One region of the Kosakonia pseudosacchari genome, then DNA from elsewhere that is predicted to be linked to it. Evidence: riboswitches for the same ligand, from Rfam matches in the RefSeq annotation. Region 1 holds a riboswitch; the other holds the start of a gene.

What was found. Region 1 has a riboswitch for thiamine pyrophosphate ahead of thiB (thiamine ABC transporter substrate binding subunit). Riboswitches for the same ligand answer to the same signal wherever they lie in the genome.
Region 2: linked by a shared signal. The riboswitch ahead of thiM (hydroxyethylthiazole kinase) and the one ahead of thiB (thiamine ABC transporter substrate binding subunit) in region 1 are both predicted to bind thiamine pyrophosphate.

Annotation. Positions count from the first base shown of each region.
Region 1 covers NZ_CP063425.1:778,196-787,548, reverse strand. The annotation lists gene IP581_RS03645 (sugar efflux transporter) at 1-377, opposite strand, end outside; gene sgrT (glucose uptake inhibitor SgrT) at 515-667, opposite strand; gene sgrR (HTH-type transcriptional regulator SgrR) at 755-2,410, shown strand; TPP riboswitch at 2,447-2,547, shown strand; gene thiB (thiamine ABC transporter substrate binding subunit) at 2,578-3,561, shown strand; gene thiP (thiamine/thiamine pyrophosphate ABC transporter permease ThiP) at 3,537-5,147, shown strand; gene thiQ (thiamine ABC transporter ATP-binding protein ThiQ) at 5,131-5,832, shown strand; gene IP581_RS03615 (DedA family protein) at 5,826-6,596, opposite strand; gene araC (arabinose operon transcriptional regulator AraC) at 6,724-7,569, opposite strand; gene araB (ribulokinase) at 7,907-9,353, shown strand, end outside.
Region 2 covers NZ_CP063425.1:3,141,112-3,150,464, reverse strand. The annotation lists gene IP581_RS14870 (hypothetical protein) at 1-512, shown strand, start outside; gene IP581_RS14865 (hypothetical protein) at 1,094-1,603, opposite strand; TPP riboswitch at 1,983-2,079, shown strand; gene thiM (hydroxyethylthiazole kinase) at 2,114-2,896, shown strand; gene thiD (bifunctional hydroxymethylpyrimidine kinase/phosphomethylpyrimidine kinase) at 2,893-3,693, shown strand; gene fbaB (class I fructose-bisphosphate aldolase) at 3,844-4,896, shown strand; gene IP581_RS14845 (mandelate racemase family protein) at 5,134-6,288, shown strand; gene IP581_RS14840 (ABC transporter substrate-binding protein) at 6,377-8,005, shown strand; gene IP581_RS14835 (ABC transporter permease) at 8,002-9,039, shown strand; gene IP581_RS14830 (ABC transporter permease) at 9,036-9,353, shown strand, end outside.

The DNA.
Region 1 (9,353 bases):
GCGAAAAGCTGCGGCATGGCGGTATTTGCCAGCGACGCCAGCAGTACACCGCAGGTGATAAGCGTCAGATAGTGGCGATTAAAGGCGAATAACAGCGCATTGCCCACCGCCATCAGGCAACAAAAGAGGATCAACTTGCGCCTGTCGCCCTGGTTGTCGGATCGTTTTGCCAGCCCAAGGCTGACAACGATCCCGGCAATGGCGTTGACGGTATAAAACAGCCCAACCCAGAACGGCTCAGCGCCCACTTCCCGGCTCAGAAACAAGCTGAGCGTCGGTGCCTGTAGCGCTCCGGCAACTCCCATCATAAAGGCGACGATCATAAAAGCGACGTAAACACCGTTAAGGCGGCGTCCCATCGTCATTAACCAGAGCATGAAGATTTCCTTGTTAAAACGGGAAAAAGTGAAAGCCCAAAAGGCGGCTGCCAGCATAAACGAAAAAAGCCAGCAAAAAACGTTTTGCTGGCGGGTGCATTCGCACTTAATACTCAGTCACACATGATTTCGGCGGTTCAGTCTTTCGAGATCGGCGTTGTCACTTCCCACTGCATCAGCTCTTCCAGCATTTTCAGGCGCTGCCGTGCGCTCAGGCGGGCGAGCCAGCCCGCATCCTGCGTGGCGCGAAAATAGTCCAGATAAAACCGTCGTAGGGATGATCTCTGCATATGACCTCCTCGCTTTCATCGCAGAGAAGTATTGGCTTAATATAGGGATTAATAAATTGCTGAGTTTTTATCAGGAGTTCCCCTTTTATGTCGTCCGGCCGCCTGCAACAACAGTTCATCCGTCTGTGGCAATGCTGCGATGGGAAGTCACAAGAGACCACGCTCAACGAGCTGGCGGAGCTGCTTAGCTGTTCGCGCCGCCACATGCGTACCTTGCTTAACACCATGCAGGAACGCGGCTGGCTGACATGGGATGCGGAAGCGGGCCGCGGCAAACGTTCGCGGCTCACCTTCCTGTATACCGGCCTTGCGCTCCAGCAACAGCGCGCCGAAGACCTGCTGGAGCAGGATCGTATCGATCAATTGGTGCAACTGGTCGGTGATAAAAAGGCCGTGCGTCAGATGCTGGTTTCGCATCTCGGCCGCAGCTTTCGCCAGGGGCGACATATCCTGCGGGTGCTTTACTACCGGCCGCTACGCAACCTGCTGCCAGGTAGCGCATTGCGCCGTTCCGAAACCCATATAGCACGGCAAATCTTCAGCGCGCTGACGCGAATAAATGAGGAAAACGGGGAACTGGAAGCGGATATCGCCCACCACTGGAAGTTGATTTCCCCTTTGCACTGGCGGTTTTATTTGCGCCCCGGCATTCATTTTCACCATGGCCGTGAGCTGGAAATGAGCGATGTGATTGCTTCTCTGGAGCGCGCCACCGCCCTGCCGCTCTATTCGCACATCCGCGAAGTGCTCTCACCAACGCCCTGGACGCTGGATATTCACCTCAGCCAGCCGGATAACTGGCTACCGTGGTTGCTGGGACATGTGCCCGCCATGATTTTGCCGCGCGAGTGGAACACGATGAGCAACTTCGCCAGCCAGCCGATTGGCACCGGCCCTTACGCGGTGACGCGCAATACCAATAACCAGCTAAAAATCCATGCTTTTGATGACTACTTCGGTTTTCGCGCCCTGATCGATGAAGTCAACGTCTGGGTGTTGCCGGATCTCAGCGACGAGCCGACCAGCGGCCTGACGCTTGAAGGGCCAACCGACGGCGAAAAAGCGGTGGAAAGCCGCCTCGAAGAGGGCTGTTATTACCTGCTGTTTGATGCGCGTTCCAGCCGTGGCGCGAACCCGGCGATCAGGGAGTGGGTCAGCCACGTGCTCTCCCCTACCAATTTGTTGTGGCACGCCAATGAGCAGTATCAGCGTTACTGGTTCCCGGCTTACGGCCTGCTGCCGCGCTGGCACCACGCGCGCCCCGGCAGCGGTGAAAAACCGGCCGGTCTGGAAACGCTCACCCTCACCTTCTACCGCGAACACAATGAGCACGAAGCGCTTTCCCGCACCATGAGCACACTGCTGGCCGAACACGGCGTGAAGCTTATCGTGCAGGAAGTGGATTACGACGAATGGCACCGGGGCGAAACCGAGAGCGATATCTGGCTTAACAGCGCCAATTTCACACTACCGCTGGATTTCTCGGTGTTCGCCAACCTCTACGAAGTGCCGCTGCTGCAGCACTGTATTCCGCTCGACTGGCAGGCGGATGCGGCAAAATGGCGCAACGGGGAGATGAATCTTGCCGTCTGGTCGCAGCAGTTACTCGCCAGTAAAGCCATCGTACCGTTGATCCACCACTGGCTGAGGCTCCAGGGACAGCGCACCATGCGCGGGCTGCGCATGAACACGCTGGGCTGGTTCGACTTTAAATCCGCCTGGTTTGCGCCACCGGATCCATAAGGCTTTCCCATTTTTTACCAAATCATTACAATAGCGGCGTTCTCAACGGGGTGCTGCGCCATGCGCGTGTGCTGAGAAAATACCCGTCGAACCTGATCCGGATAACGCCGGCGAAGGGATTTGAGGCTACCTCTCAAAATCCTTTGCCACCCATTTTGAGGTGCAAAGTGTTAAAAAAATCACTGCCGTTTCTGCTGCTGATCGCAGCGCCTGTTTTTGCTAAACCCGTACTGACTGTTTACACCTACGACTCCTTCTCTGCCGACTGGGGCCCAGGGCCTGCGGTAAAAAAAGCCTTTGAAAGCGACTGCAACTGCGAGCTGAAATTTGTGGCGCTGGAAGATGGTGTTTCGCTGCTTAACCGCCTGCGCATGGAAGGTAAAAACAGCAAAGCCGACGTGGTGCTTGGGCTGGATAACAACCTGCTGGAAGCCGCGACACAAACCAAACTGTTCGCCAAAAGTGGCGTCGCCACCGATGCGGTTAACGTGCCGGGCGGCTGGAAGAACGACACGTTTGTACCGTTCGATTATGGCTGGTTCGCCTTTGTCTACGATAAAAACAAACTGAAAAACCCGCCGAAAAGCCTGAAAGAGCTGGTCGAAAGCGATCAGAAATGGCGCGTTATCTACGAAGATCCGCGAACCAGCACGCCGGGTCTCGGCCTGCTGCTGTGGATGCAGAAAGTCTATGCCGACAAAGCCCCGCAAGCGTGGCAGAAACTGGCGGCCAAAACGGTCACCGTCACCAAAGGCTGGAGCGAAGCCTATGGTCTGTTCCTGAAAGGGGAAAGCGACCTGGTGCTGAGTTACACCACCTCTCCGGCTTACCACATTATTGAAGAGAAGAAAGACAACTACGCGGCGGCGAATTTCAGCGAAGGCCACTATTTGCAGGTCGAAGTCGCGGCACGTACCGCTGCCAGTAAACAGCCGGAACTGGCGGAAAAATTCCTGAAATTTATGGTCTCCCCCGCGTTCCAGAACACTATCCCGAGCGGTAACTGGATGTACCCGGTCACCAATGTGACGCTGCCTGCGGGCTTCGACCAACTGGTGAAACCGCAAACCTCGCTGGAATACTCTTCGCATGAGGTCGCGACTCAGCGCGCAACATGGATTAATGCATGGCAACGCGCCGTCAGCCGCTGATTGCGGGCTGGCTGCTACCCGGCCTCACCGCCGCCACGTTGATGGTGGCGGTGGCGCTGGCCGCGTTTCTTGCGCTGTGGCAAAACGCCCCGTTTAGCGGGCTGGCTGATTTTTTACAAGACAGCTACCTGTGGCATGTGGTGCGTTTCTCCTTCTGGCAGGCGTTTCTCTCCGCGCTGCTCTCTGTCGTACCGGCGATATTTCTTGCCCGCGCGCTCTACCGGCGGCGTTTCCCTGGTCGTCTCGCCTTGCTGCGCCTGTGCGCCATGACCCTGATCCTGCCGGTGCTGGTCGCCGTGTTCGGCATTCTTAGTGTGTATGGCCGTCAGGGCTGGCTGGCAACGCTCTGGCACAAGCTTGGCGTGGAGTGGACGTTCTCGCCCTATGGTTTGCAGGGCATTTTGCTGGCGCACGTCTTTTTTAATTTGCCGATGGCCTCGCGCCTGCTGCTACAAACGCTGGAGCAGATCCCCGGCGAGCAACGGCAACTGGCCGCACAGCTTGGTATGCGCGGCTGGGCATTCTTCCGTTTTGTCGAATGGCCGTGGTTACGTCGCCAGATCCCGCCGGTCGCCGCGCTGATTTTTATGCTCTGCTTCGCCAGTTTCGCCACCGTGCTGTCGTTGGGCGGCGGGCCGCAGGCCACCACCATTGAACTGGCAATTTACCAGGCGCTGAGCTTCGATTTTGATCCCGCCCGTGCGGCGATGCTGGCGCTGATCCAGATGATCTGCTGCCTCGGGCTGGTGCTGCTGAGCCAGCGCATGAGCAAAGCGATCGCCGTGGGCAGCCACCAGATTACTGGCTGGCGCAACCCGGAGGATCGGCTGTTCAGCAAGATCGCGGATAGCACGCAGATTGTGCTGGCTTTGTTATTACTGCTGCCACCGCTGCTGGCTGTGATTGTCGATGGCCTCAATCTGAGCCTGGTGAAAGTGCTGGCCGAGCCTGTGTTGTGGCAAGCGGTATGGACATCACTGCGCATCGCTCTGGGCGCAGGGCTATTGTGCGTCGTGCTGACCATGATGCTGTTGTGGAGCAGCCGGGAGTTACGCGCGCGCCAGCAAATCATGGCCGGGCAAGCGCTGGAAATCAGCGGCATGCTGATCCTCGCGATGCCAGGGATCGTGCTGGCGACGGGCTTCTTTCTGCTGCTCAATAACAGCGTTGGCCTGCCCGCTTCCGCCGATGGCATCGTCATTTTTACTAACGCGCTGATGGCCATTCCTTATGCGCTGAAAGTACTGGAAAACCCGATGCGCGATCTGACATCCCGCTACAGCATGTTGTGCCAGTCGCTGGGAATGCAGGGATTTCAGCGCCTGCGCGTGGTCGAACTACGCGCGCTGAAGCGCCCGCTGGCCCAGGCGCTGGCGTTTGCCTGCGTACTGTCGATTGGCGATTTTGGCGTGGTGGCGCTGTTTGGTAATGACGACTTTCGCACTCTGCCGTTTTATCTCTATCAGCAGATTGGGTCGTACCGCAGCCAGGACGGCGCGGTAACCGCGCTCATCTTGCTGCTGCTGTGCTTTTTCTTATTCACCGTGATTGAAAAACTTCCGGGCCGCCATGTTAAGACTGATTGATGTCACCTGGCTTTATCACCATCTGCCAATGCGCTTTTCCCTCTCTGTTACCCGGGGCGAGCAGATTGCCGTTCTAGGACCAAGTGGCGCGGGAAAAAGCACGCTGCTTAACCTGGTCGCCGGGTTTCTTACGCCCGCCAGCGGCACAATAACTATCGCGGGCGAGGATCACACGCATACCACGCCCTCGCAGCGACCGGTATCGATGCTGTTTCAGGAAAATAACCTCTTTACCCACCTGACTGTGCGGCAAAACATCGGGCTGGGGTTACACCCAGGCCTGAAGCTGAATAGCGACCAACAGCATAAACTTGAGCAGATCGCCGAAACCATGGGGCTGGAATCACTGCTGGCGCGTCTGCCGGAGCAGCTTTCCGGTGGTCAGCGTCAGCGTGTGGCGCTGGCGCGCTGCCTGGTACGCGAACAACCTGTGTTATTGCTTGATGAACCGTTTTCCGCGCTCGACCCGGCGCTGCGCCAGGAGATGCTCGCGCTGGTGCAGACGGTATGCCGTCGCCAACAGTTAACACTGCTAATGGTGTCGCACAGCGTGGAGGATGCGGCGCGGATTGCCGCACGTTCGTTGGTTATTGCCGACGGGCGCATTGCATGGGATGGCAACACGGACGCGTTGCTCAGCGGCAAATCGTCCGCATCGGGCTTGCTGGGTATTCGCGGTCAGTGACCGCGGATAACGTCGCCTAAGATGTTGAGATAAATCGGCATCAGCGGGTGCTGTGCCAGCGCGATCGCCGCCGCAACAGCAACGACCAGCATGCCCGGTGCCAGCCACAACAGGCGGCGACGTGGCAGGTAGTTTGTCAAACGGTCAACGCCGGATTTCCCCGCGCGCCATAACCGCCAGCACAACCAGCAGGCCAGCCATAGCAGCAGCGCGGTCAGCAATAACAGCCATTTGAAGTTGCCGCTTTGCATATCGGCGGGGATATCAATTGCCGCACCGGCCAGAATACCGGGCAGGAAGTAGAACGGCGGCCACAGCAGGCAGCCAACAATATTCGGCGGCAAAAACTTGCGAATGGGTAGATCCAACATCCCGGCAACCATGGGGATCAGCGGGCGCGTCGGCCCGACAAAACGCCCAACCAGAATGGTAAAAACGCTGTGCTGATGCAACGCGTGTTCGGTTTTATCGAGCAGCGCTTTGTTCTTTTTCATAAACGACCAGCGGTGCAGCGGCCCTTTAAAGCGCCAGCCCAGCCAGAAGGAGATCCAGTCGCCGAGCAGGCAGCCAACAATCCCCGCCAGCCACGCATGCCAGAAGTTCACCTCACCGCTGCCGATAAGCGCCCCGAGTGCCGCCATCATTACCGTGCCGGGTAAAATCAACCCGACTAACGCCAGCGACTCAAAAAACGCCACCAGCATAATCGCCACCAGCGAATAGATAGCAGATTGGGTAATAAAGTGTTCCAGCAACGCTTCCATAAGGTGTCCTGTTCAGAATGAACGCTGGATTCTCCGGAGGTCATCCGTAAGCGTCAAGCTTTCAATTATCTGAAAATTTTACCGGTTATGTCACATTGCAGAACCTTTCATTGCCATTCTTTACTTTTTATTCACATCCCGCGCGGAATTCACTGGGGCTGGCACCGGTGCATTTTTTAAAAACCCGCGAGAAATAGAGCTGATCGTCAAAGCCAACATTGCGCCCAACGCTGGCAATCGGCATCCGCGTGGTGCTAAGCAGTAATTTTGCCTGGCTGATCCGCTGATCCTCGCGCCAGCTCAACACACTCACGCCCAGTTGCTGACGAAACAGGTGGGATAAACGCGAAGGCGATAAGCAGACGTGCTGAGCAACGCTTGCGATATCAAAATGGTTATCCGCCAGGTGATCGCTAATGTACTGGCAGGCGTCGCGTACGCGGTTATCCAGCGGCGGGTGCAGCGATTCGTTAATCGCTTCCATACGCCGCAGGAGCAGCTGTTCCAGCAGATTTATCGCCAGATGCTCCGCATAGCGCCCAACGCTTTGCCCGGCATCGATAATTTGCGCGAAAAGCTCACGAAAACGCTCCATATGCGCGTCATCCGGGCGGTAAAAACCGGTTTGCGCGAACAGTGTCGGCCAGTTCAACCACTCGTGCCAGTAAGCGCGCGGACGGAAGTAAACCCACTGGTGATACCACTCGGTGGCGTCAGGGTGGCGGCCATAATGGTGAATTTCTCCCGGCGGGAAAAGCAGGATATCGCCAGGCCGGCAAACAAACTGCTTGCCGTGGTTCATCACCACACCCTCGCCGCGCACGGTGAGATTCAGGATATAGCCCTTCATGCCTAGCGGCCTGTCGATAAAAAAATCGAGATAACCGTCAGCTTCAATGGGGGTTAGCCCCGCCACCAGGTGCGCATTAAACGAGTACCCTGGCAGCAGTGGATCGTTCTGTGATTCAGCCATAAACGCAATACTCCCGTGCCTGGTAAAGAAACCAATTGTCCATATTGAGAATCCCGTCATTCCTCAGCCACCCGCAGGCGAAGGGCGTAAACATGCCAATTGTCCAATCCCGCCAGATAAAAGCGATTACGCCTTTTTAACGCCGTTGAACAGGGCAAAAAGGGATAACGGAAGTGTCTATAAAGGCGGCAGAAATGTCCACATCGAATTTTTGCACAGCGTCACACTTTACGATCCCATAGCATTTTAATCCATAAGATTAGCGGATCCTGCCTGACGGTTTTTGCCGCCGCTCACTATCGTTTTTCTAACGGTTATTCTTCATGGAGCAAGATACATGGCAATCACAATTGGCCTCGATTTCGGCAGCGATTCAGTACGTGCGCTGGCGGTAGACTGCACATCCGGGGCGGAGATCGCCACCAGCGTCGAGTGGTATCCACGCTGGCAGGAGGGGCGTTATTGCGATGCGCCGCATAACCAATTTCGCCACCACCCGCGCGATTACATCGAGTCGATGGAAGCGGCGCTGAAAAATGTGCTGGCTGAACTGAGCGACGCGCAACGCGCTGAGATCAAAGGCATTGGCGTCGACAGCACCGGTTCAACACCCGCGCCGATTGATGCCGAAGGCCGCGTACTGGCGCTGCGCCCCGAATTCGCCGACAACCCGAACGCGATGTTTGTGTTGTGGAAAGACCACACCGCCGTCGAAGAGGCAGAAGCCATCACCCGCCTGTGCCACACCCCCGGCAAAACTGACTACTCGCGCTACATCGGCGGCATTTACTCCAGCGAATGGTTCTGGGCAAAAATCCTGCACGTCACCCGCGCGGATAGCGCTGTCGCGCAGGCGGCCGCTTCATGGATTGAACTGTGTGACTGGGTTCCTGCCCTGCTCTCCGGCACCACGCGCCCGGAAGCGATTCGTCGCGGCCGTTGCAGCGCCGGGCATAAATCCCTGTGGCACGAAAGCTGGGGTGGCCTGCCGCCCGCCGCGTTCTTTGATGAGCTCGATCCCATCATTAATAAACACCTGAACTGGCCACTGTTTACCGACACCTATACCGCAGATTTACCCGTTGGCACGTTGACTGCCGAATGGGCGCAGCGCCTTGGTTTGCCTGAATCCGTAGTGATTTCCGGCGGCGCGTTCGACTGCCATATGGGCGCAGTTGGCGCAGGCGCACAACCGAATACGCTGGTGAAAGTCATTGGTACGTCTACCTGCGACATTCTGATTGCCGACAAACAGAGCGTTGGCGAGCGTGCAGTGAAAGGCATTTGCGGCCAGGTCGATGGCAGCGTGGTGCCGGACTGTATCGGCCTTGAAGCCGGGCAATCCGCTTTTGGTGATATCTACGCCTGGTTTGGCCGCGTACTTGGCTGGCCGCTGGAACAACTGGCGCAGCAGCACCCGGAGCTGAAAGCGCAGATCAAAGCCAGCCAGAAACAGCTTTTACCCGCCCTGACCGATGCGTGGGTAAAAAATCCGTCGCTCGAACATCTGCCTGTGATCCTGGACTGGTTTAACGGCCGCCGTACGCCAAACGCCAACCAGCGTCTGAAAGGGGTGATCACCGATTTGAATCTCGCCACCGACGCCCCGGCGCTGTTTGGCGGGTTGATTGCCGCAACCGCGTTCGGCGCGCGCGCCATTATGGAGTGCTTCACCGAACAGGGTATTGCCGTCGACAACGTAATGGCGCTTGGCGGTATCGCACGTAAAAACCTCGGCGTAATGCAGGCCTGCTGCGATGTGCTGAACCGCCCATTACAGGTGG
Region 2 (9,353 bases), 2.4 Mb from region 1:
TAAACAGTGATGCTCCCAGTATGATTATTAATTGTGATGCTGATTTTGATTGCAAATCGAATTTCATTGAATCGATTATCAAAGGCAATAGTGACAGATTTACTATTCAGTCAGATGAAAGAACAAAAGTAATTAATCTCACCTGGAGAGGCAAGACTTCCGAAAAACCGATCGCTGATGCTGCAATTAAAACGATATATCAAAAAATCAGCGCCTGGTATGTTCAGGATTATCAAGCGTATAAAAGAATAATTGATGATAATAAAAACAACGAGATGAATGGTACTGAACTCTATACAAAAATAGCCTTTATTACAAAGCTGGACTATTCGAAGGAAAAGGATTTTATATTTATCAGTAAAGGTGATGTCAGTAATAAATATAAAAAAGGTATATTCATTGTATTAGCGTTAATGATAGGGTTTATTTTATCGACTTCTTATCATTTAACGAAAAGAAGCATTGTTGAATATAATAAAAAGAAAATATTCAAAAAAACGCAAATTAACTAAAAAAGCAATACCAGTGTATAAATAAAGTATAAGCCCGCCGAGTGAATTACCCAGAAGACGGGGTTCACTCGAGAGTTGCGGGCTTTTTACAGTAGTAAATGAAAACAGGATCAACCAGATTGGGGTTATACAGCATCCATTTTATTAGCAGAGTAATTAATTAAAAAATTTAACTGATTCATCTTTAATTCACATAATTGATAACCGGGAACATCAGGATAGATCTATAAAAATCCGTTTCGGATATTGTATTGACACTGACCCCATAACCGTATTCTTTTCCTGCCCATATTTCTTTTATCAACCACGGTTCGCTACATACTGCGAGAGCCCCGTCTGCCTGGCTGGGGCAGAGCAGGTAAGCAGAATAGAGATGGACTCCTGAGACGACGGAAACGTTGAATCAGATTCAACTGATTCGGTGTGCCCTTCCTTGTTAAGACTGAGAAATACCAGTATTACCCGATCTGTAAGATACCCACGTCAGTAACGACGGGATTTTCCGCCGTTGTATACCCGAATAATTTTCAAAAATGAAAAAAAGCCCCACCTTTTTAGGTTCGGAGCCAGATCTGGCGCGCTTAAATTTCCCGTAGGCTGTACGTTAAAAAGTAGCGGCCTGCGTACTTTTCAATGCTGTATACCCTGCCGCTGTAATCGATCCGAACCGTGGCACCGTCAACGGCGATCGCCGATAGGGAGCCGCTGCCAGTCAGAAATGAAAAGTCGCCGTAAAGCTGCTGCACGCTAGCTCCATCGGCGTTGCGTAGGTAATACCGGTGTACGGTCGGGGCGGTGGCTCCGCCTTCGCTGTTCTGCGTGGTGTAAAGCCATGTGCCCGGGGCGAGCAGGCGCACGCTCTGAAGCGTGTCGCCTGCTCGCGGATCTGGCTGATAACTCAGCCAGGCGAAGATGACCAGCAACACAGTTAACAGCCAATGGGCCGCATTAATGCGCACCTTCTGATAAAACCATAAATAAGTTTGCGGCAGTGCGGCGTTACGTCCGTAGGCGTGACTGCGTGCTTCTCTCATATTGTTTTGTAGGATCTGCCGTCTACTTATAGGGCCGATGCCTGGCGGTGATGCCATCTCCCTTCTCCTTTTCTCTTTGAATGTTATGGTCGTTATGGGGCGGCAACTGATTGATAAGCAAGCATTAAAAAAACGTTCTTTACGGCGTAGAGAAAGATACCTGTGATTTTAGTAACCATAAAAATCAACGAGTCAGACTGCCTGAAGGTATCGATGTTGTGTTCATGACCGTTATGAAATCATTAAATTTTCATGGCTTGCACCTGCTTGTTGAAAAGCCGATTAGCCGGTGAAACCGTCGTAATATGGTCGCGCCCGTGTGGGTTGTGATGAGGGGCAGATGCCATTTTTAAAAGGGTTGTGTCTTTCTCTTCCCGCTGGCATGCTCCTGAACAGGGATTAATGAGAGCATTAATCGCAAGTAGTTGAATTTTTTTTAAATGACTCGGGGTGCCCTTCTTTGTGAAGGCTGAGAAATACCCGTACCACCTGATCTGGATAATGCCAGCGTAGGGAAGTCAGATGCCTGCCCGGCATCCCTTCTTCACGCCGGGCAGGAGCGAAACCATGCAACCTGACCTGCTTGATCGTGTGCAACTCGCACATGCGTTACAGCAATTCCGCCGTCGTTCTCCCCTTGTGCACTGTATGACCAATGATGTCGTACAAACCTTTACCGCTAACGTGCTGCTGGCGCTTGGCGCCTCACCCGCGATGGTGGTTGATAGCGAAGAGGCGCCACAGTTCAGCGCTATCGCCGATGCGCTGCTCATCAATGTGGGCACTTTGACGCGCGATCGCGCCACAGCTATGCGTCTGGCGGTGGAAAGCGCGAATGCCGCGCATAAACCCTGGACACTCGATCCCGTCGCCGTTGGCGCGCTCACGTTACGTACGGAATTCTGCCAGCAACTGCTGGCGCTGCGTCCGGCGGCGATCCGGGGTAACGCTTCGGAAATCCTCGCGCTTGCCGGCATGAGCGCAGGCGGACGCGGCGTGGATACCACCGATACCGCCAGCGCAGCACTGCCTGCGGCGCAGGCGCTGGCGCGGCAAAGCGGGGCGATTGTCGCGGTAAGCGGCGAAGTGGATTACATCACCGATGGCCCGCGCGTGCTGATGGTCACCGGCGGTGATGTGTTGATGACACGTGTGGTCGGCACCGGCTGCGCGCTCTCGGCGGTGGTGGCTGCCAGCTGCGCGTTGGCGGGCGATAAGCTGGAAAATGTCGCCGCGGCCTGCGCGTTTATGGCACAAGCCGGCAGCCTGGCCCGCGCGAAAAGCGCGGGGCCGGGCAGTTTTGTTCCCGCCTTTCTGGATGCGCTGTACGCGCTGGGAGGCAACGCATGAAGCGCATCAACGCGTTAACCGTTGCCGGCACCGACCCCAGCGGTGGGGCGGGTATTCAGGCGGATCTTAAAACCTTCTCGGCGCTGGGCGCATACGGCTGTTCGGTGATCACCGCACTGGTGGCGCAAAACACCCGTGGCGTGCAGTCGGTGTACCGCATTGAACCCGATTTTGTCGCCGCGCAGCTTGATTCCGTGCTCAGCGACGTGCGCATCGACACCACCAAAATCGGTATGCTGGCAGAAACGGACATTGTGGAAGCGGTCGCGGAGCGGCTGCGGCGCTACCAGGTGCGCAATGTGGTACTCGATACGGTGATGCTCGCCAAGAGTGGCGACCCGCTGTTATCGCCTTCGGCTGTGGCGGCGCTGCGTCAGCATTTACTGCCACAGGTTTCACTTATTACGCCTAATTTGCCGGAAGCCGCCGCGCTGCTCGATGCGCCGCATGCCCGCAGCGAACAAGAGATGCATGCCCAGGGCGAAGCGCTGCTGGCGCTCGGCTGTGAAGCGGTGTTGATGAAAGGCGGCCATCTGGAGGACGCCGAAAGCCCGGACTGGCTGTTCACGCGCGATGGGGCGCTGCGCTTTACCGCCCCGCGTGTGAAAACGAAAAACACGCACGGCACCGGCTGCACGCTCTCCGCCGCGCTGGCGGCGCTGCGCCCGCGCCATAACGACTGGGCATCCACCGTGGTGGAAGCAAAACAGTGGTTAACGGCGGCGCTGGTGCAGGCGGATACGCTGGAAGTTGGGCATGGCATTGGCCCGGTGCATCACTTTCACCAGTGGTGGTAAACCGGTATACGAAACGTGCCAGCAGATTATGCTGAAAAAAGTTGCAATGGTGGAAAATCTCGCGCGAGGGAACCAGGCTTATCTCTGCCTGCCGTCAGGCAGGTAAGGATAATCCAATTCGCTTTGCGCGAAGCTTACGGGAGCATAGCTATGACTGATATTGTGCAGTTACTTGGCAAAGACGCCGACAGCCTTCTGCAACACCGTTGTATGACCATCCCCGCTGACCAGCTCTACCTGCCAGGACACGATTATGTGGATCGCGTAATGGTCGACAACAACCGCCCGCCGGCGGTTCTGCGAAATATGCAGACGCTGTATAACCACGGGCGGCTGGCGGGCACGGGCTATCTGTCTATTTTGCCGGTCGACCAGGGGATCGAGCACTCGGCGGGCGCGTCGTTTGCCGCCAACCCGCTCTACTTCGATCCAAAGAACATTGTCGAGCTGGCGATTGAAGCCGGTTGTAACTGTGTGGCATCCACTTACGGCGTGCTGGCGTCGGTTTCGCGCCGTTACGCGCACCGCATTCCCTTCCTCGTCAAACTGAACCACAACGAAACGCTCAGCTACCCCACCGAATATGACCAGACGCTGTACGCCAGCGTCGAGCAGGCGTTCAATATGGGCGCGGTCGCCGTCGGGGCGACGATTTACTTCGGCTCGCAGGAGTCTCGCCGCCAGATTGAGGAGATCTCCGCCGCCTTTGAACGCGCGCATGAACTCGGCATGGTCACCGTACTGTGGGCGTACCTGCGTAACTCTGCGTTCAAGAAAGATGGCGTCGATTACCACGTTTCCGCCGATTTAACCGGCCAGGCGAACCACATTGCCGCCACCATTGGCGCGGATATTGTGAAGCAGAAAATGGCGGAAAATAACGGCGGCTACAACGCGGTGAACTTCGGTTACACCGACGAGCGCGTTTACAGCAAGCTGACCAGCGACAACCCGATTGACCTGGTGCGTTACCAGCTGGCGAACTGCTACATGGGCCGCGCCGGGCTGATTAACTCCGGCGGCGCGGCGGGCGGCGATACCGATCTGGGCGACGCCGTTCGTACGGCGGTTATCAACAAACGCGCGGGCGGCATGGGGCTGATCCTTGGCCGTAAAGCGTTTAAGAAAACCATGGCCGACGGCGTGAAACTGATTAACGCCGTGCAGGATGTCTATCTTGACGAGAAAGTGACCATCGCCTGATGCCCCATTTACCCTCCCCGCTGGGGGAGGGTAAACTAAAAACGGCATTTCATTTCTGCTCAGTTCCCTTCCCGATCTTCATCACATTTCCGTAACCTTTTGTGAAAAATGTCACGCACCGTCGTGCGCATGCCCAAAAAATGGCGGCCGCTTAGCGGAAATTGTCCGAGGATGCGGCGTATTTTTGTGCATATATTTTCTTATGAAACGGCTTTTCAAAAATACCAAGGATCTGTAATGAAAATTGAATCTGTCAATGTCACCGTCTTTCAGCATCCCACGCGCCGCGTTTCCGACAGCGCCGGACACTCGCATCCGGGGCCGGAAACGCAGGCCAGAATGGCGATGCTGACCATTACCGCAGACGATGGCAGCAAAGGCTACGCCTTCGCGCCGCCGGAAGTGGTGCGTCCGTTTGTGCTCAACGCTTTTTTCCGCAAAGTGATGGTCGGGCAGGATCCGTTTAACCGCGAGCGCATCTGGCAGGATCTGGTGCACTGGCAGCGCGGTAGCGCACATCAGTTAACCGAGCGCGCACTGTCGTTTGTTGAACAAGCGCTGTGGGATTTGATTGGCCGCAAGCTCAATATGCCGGTGTACAAGCTGCTTGGCGGCTACCGCGACAAAGTGCCCGCTTATGGCAGCACCATGTGCGGTGACGAGCTGGAAGGCGGGCTTTCAACACCGGAAGAGTACGCCGCCTTCGCCGAAAAACTGGTGGCGCGCGGCTACAAAGCCATCAAGTTACACACCTGGATGCCGCCGGTGAAATTCGCGCCGAACCCGAAAATGGACGTCAAAGCCTGCGCCGCAGTGCGTGAAGCGGTCGGCCCGGATATCGACCTGATGATTGACGGCTACCACTGGTACAGCCGCACCGAAGCGCTCTATATCGGTAAAGAGCTGGAAAAACTCAACTTCGCCTGGTTCGAAGAGCCGATGGAAGAAGAGAGCATGTCCTCTTACGCATGGCTGGCGGAAAATCTGTCAATTCCGATTATCGGGCCGGAAAGTCTGGGCGGGAAACACCACAGCCGTGCTGACTGGGTAAAAGCGGGCGCCTGCGACATTCTGCGTGCCGGTGCCAACGGCGTGGGCGGCATTTCGCCGACGCTGAAAGTGGCGAACCTGGCGGAGTCGTTCGGCATGGATTGTGAAGTGCACGGCAACGGCGCGGCGAGCCTGGCGGTGATTGGCGCCATCCGCAACTGCCGCTGGTATGAGCGCGGTTTGCTGCACCCGTTCCTCGATTATGACCAACCGGCAGCGTACTTAAACAGTATTGTCGACCCGATGGATGAAGAGGGTTTTGTTCATCTGCCGCAGCGGCCGGGGCTCGGCGAAGACATCAATTTTGCGTATATCGAAGCCAACACTGTCAGCCACGACTGACAGATAACAATAAATGCCCGGAGGCGATGACTTTCGGGCCGCACCGGTCGATTACCGGTAAAACGTACTCTACAAACGGTATGCACAGATGAAAAAAACCTCCCTCGCGGGCGCGTGTTTACTCGCGCTCTCGCTGATGATGGGGAGCGGCGCGGCATTGGCGAAAACGCCGCCCGATCAGCTCATCATCGGCATGAACATGAATAACCTGCTGACGCTCGATCCAGCGGCAATGACCGGCAACGAAGTGGTCGGTATTGTGGTCAATCTCTACGACTCACTGGTTGAGCTCGATGCGAATGAACTCACCAACGTTAAACCGGCGCTGGCGGAGTCCTGGGATATCAGCCCGGACGGCAAAACGCTCACCTTCCACCTGCGCAACAACGTCAGGTTTCACTCCGGCAACCCGCTGACCGCGCAGGATGTGGTGTGGTCGATGCGCCGCCTGCTGCACCTGAACCTGGCGCAGGCGTCGGTGTGGAAATCTTACGGTTTCAGCAAAAAGAATATCGATCAGCAGGTGAGCGCGGCGGACGACAACACCGTGCAAATCCGACTGCCTAAGCCTAACGATCCGCAACTGGTTCTCTACTCGCTGGGCGCGCTTGGCAATCTCGGCGTGCTGGACAGCAAAACTGTGCAAAGCCATGAAGTGAATGGCGACTGGGGCAACCGCTGGCTGACCACCAACGAAGCGGGTTCCGGGCCGTTTATGCTGGAAACCTGGCAGGCGAAAGATGTGCTGCGCATGAAGCGCAACCCGAATTACTGGCGCGAGGAGCCCAAACTGAGCCGCGTGGTGCTGCGCCATTTCCAGGAGCCGCAAACCCTGCGCCTGATGCTGGCGAAAGGCGATCTGGATATTGCCAATAACATGGCGGTTTCGGACATCAACGCGCTGCGTAAAGACCCTAACGTAACGGTGGAAGCGGTGCAAAAGGGCACGGTTTATTACGTGGCGATGAGCATGAAAGAGCCGCATTTCACCAACCCGAAAGTGCGTGAAGCGGTGCGGTATCTGATTGATTACCAGGGTATCAATAAAGCATTGATGCCGGGCTATGGCGTGCTGCACCAGCGACCAATCAAAGCGGGAATGCCGTCAACGCTGCCGGATCCCGGCTACCGGCTGGACATTCCGCGTGCGAAAAAACTGCTCGCGGAAGCGGGTTACCCGGACGGGTTTGATACCACGCTGCGCGTACTCGCCGACCAGCCGTTTCTCAATATCGCCATCGCCGTGCAGTCAACGCTGATGCAGGCCGGGATTAACGCCAAAATCGTCACCGGTACCGGCAACCAGATCTATGGCGCGATGCGCGAGCGTAAATTCGAAATGCTGGTGGGACGCGGCGGCAGCGGTGTGGAACCGCATCCGCACTCGAGCCTGCGCGCGCTGGTCTATAACCCCGATAACAGCGACGAAGCCCGGCTGACCAACTTCCAGGGCTGGCGCACCAGTTTCTACGATAAACCGCTCAACGAGATGATCGACAACGCGCTGCTGGAGCGCGATCCGGAAAAGCAGAAAGCGGACTATCAGCAAATTCAGCGGCGCTATGACCAACTGATCCCGGCGCTGATCCCGCTCTCGCAAATGGTGGATTCGGTGGTGGTGCGTAATGAAGTGAAAAACTTCCAGTCGCATCCGTCTGCCACCACGTTCCTGCGCGAGGTGTACAAAGCGCCCGTCACCACAGGAGAGAAAGGATGAGTTCGTTACTGCTTGCGCCTGGTTCACGCACCCGACGCCTTTCAAAACGGTTCACTCAGGTGGTGGTGACGCTGTTTGGCCTGCTGCTGCTGACCTTCTTTATTGGCCGCGTGATGCCTGTCGATCCGGTGCTGGCGATTGTCGGCCCGGATGCGGATCACAGCACCTACCAGCAGGTTTATCAGCAACTGGGGTTTGATAAGTCGCTGCTGACCCAGTTTGGTATTTACCTGAATAACCTGCTGCACGGCGATCTTGGCAACGCGTTGCTGACCGGCAAACCGGTACTGGACGATATTGTGCGTGTCTTCCCGGCGACGCTTGAGCTGGCGACGATGGCGATAATCGTTGGCGCCGGGCTCGGTGTTCCGCTGGGGGTACTGGCGGCGGCGCGTCGTAACAGCGTTGCCGATTACGTGGTACGCATTATCAGCCTTGCCGGTTACTCGACACCGATTTTTTGGGTCGGCATGATGGGGCTGCTGCTGTTCTACGCCTGGCTTGGCTGGGTCGGCGGTGCCGGTCGGCTGGATCTGGGGCTGGATGGCGTGGTAGCGCATCGCACCGGGCTTATCACCGTGGATGCGCTGCTGGCAGGCAATGGCGCGGTGTTCTGGAATGCGCTTAATCATCTGGTGCTGCCCGCCTCGCTGCTCGGTTTCCACTCGCTGGCGTATATCAGCCGCATGACCCGCAGCTTTATGCTGGCGCAACTGTCGCAGGAGTTCATCATCACCGCGCGGGTGAAAGGGTTGACGGAACGCCAGGTCATCTGGAATCACGCCTTTCGCAATATCCTCGTGCAACTGCTGACGGTGGTGGCGCTGGCTTACGGTTCGCTGCTGGAAGGGGCGGTATTGATTGAAACCGTCTTTTCGTGGCCGGGCTTTGGCTCCTACCTCACCGGCAGTTTATTGCTGGGAGATATGAATGCGGTCATGGGCTGCGTACTGCTGGTCGGGGTGATTTTCGTGATGCTCAATCTGCTCTCCGACATGCTTTACCAACTCTTTGATCCGAGGACGAAATCATGACGGTCTCTTTTGATTCGCCGCTCTCTTCGACAAGCCGCGAGCGCAGCCTGCGTATCAAACGCGGCGTCGGGCGTGCGGCAGGCTTTCTTGGCAAAATGGCGCGTAACCCGCTCACGGCAATCGGCGGCAGCATCATTTTGCTGCTGCTGGTGGTGGCGATCTTCGCGCCGCTTATCGCGCCCTATAACCCGCTGGTTCAGGATCTGGAAAACGCGCTGAGCGCGCCGAATGCCGCGTACTGGTTTGGCACCGATGAGTTTGGCCGCGATATTTTTAGCCGCCTGGTTTACGGCTCGCGCATCACGCTTTATATC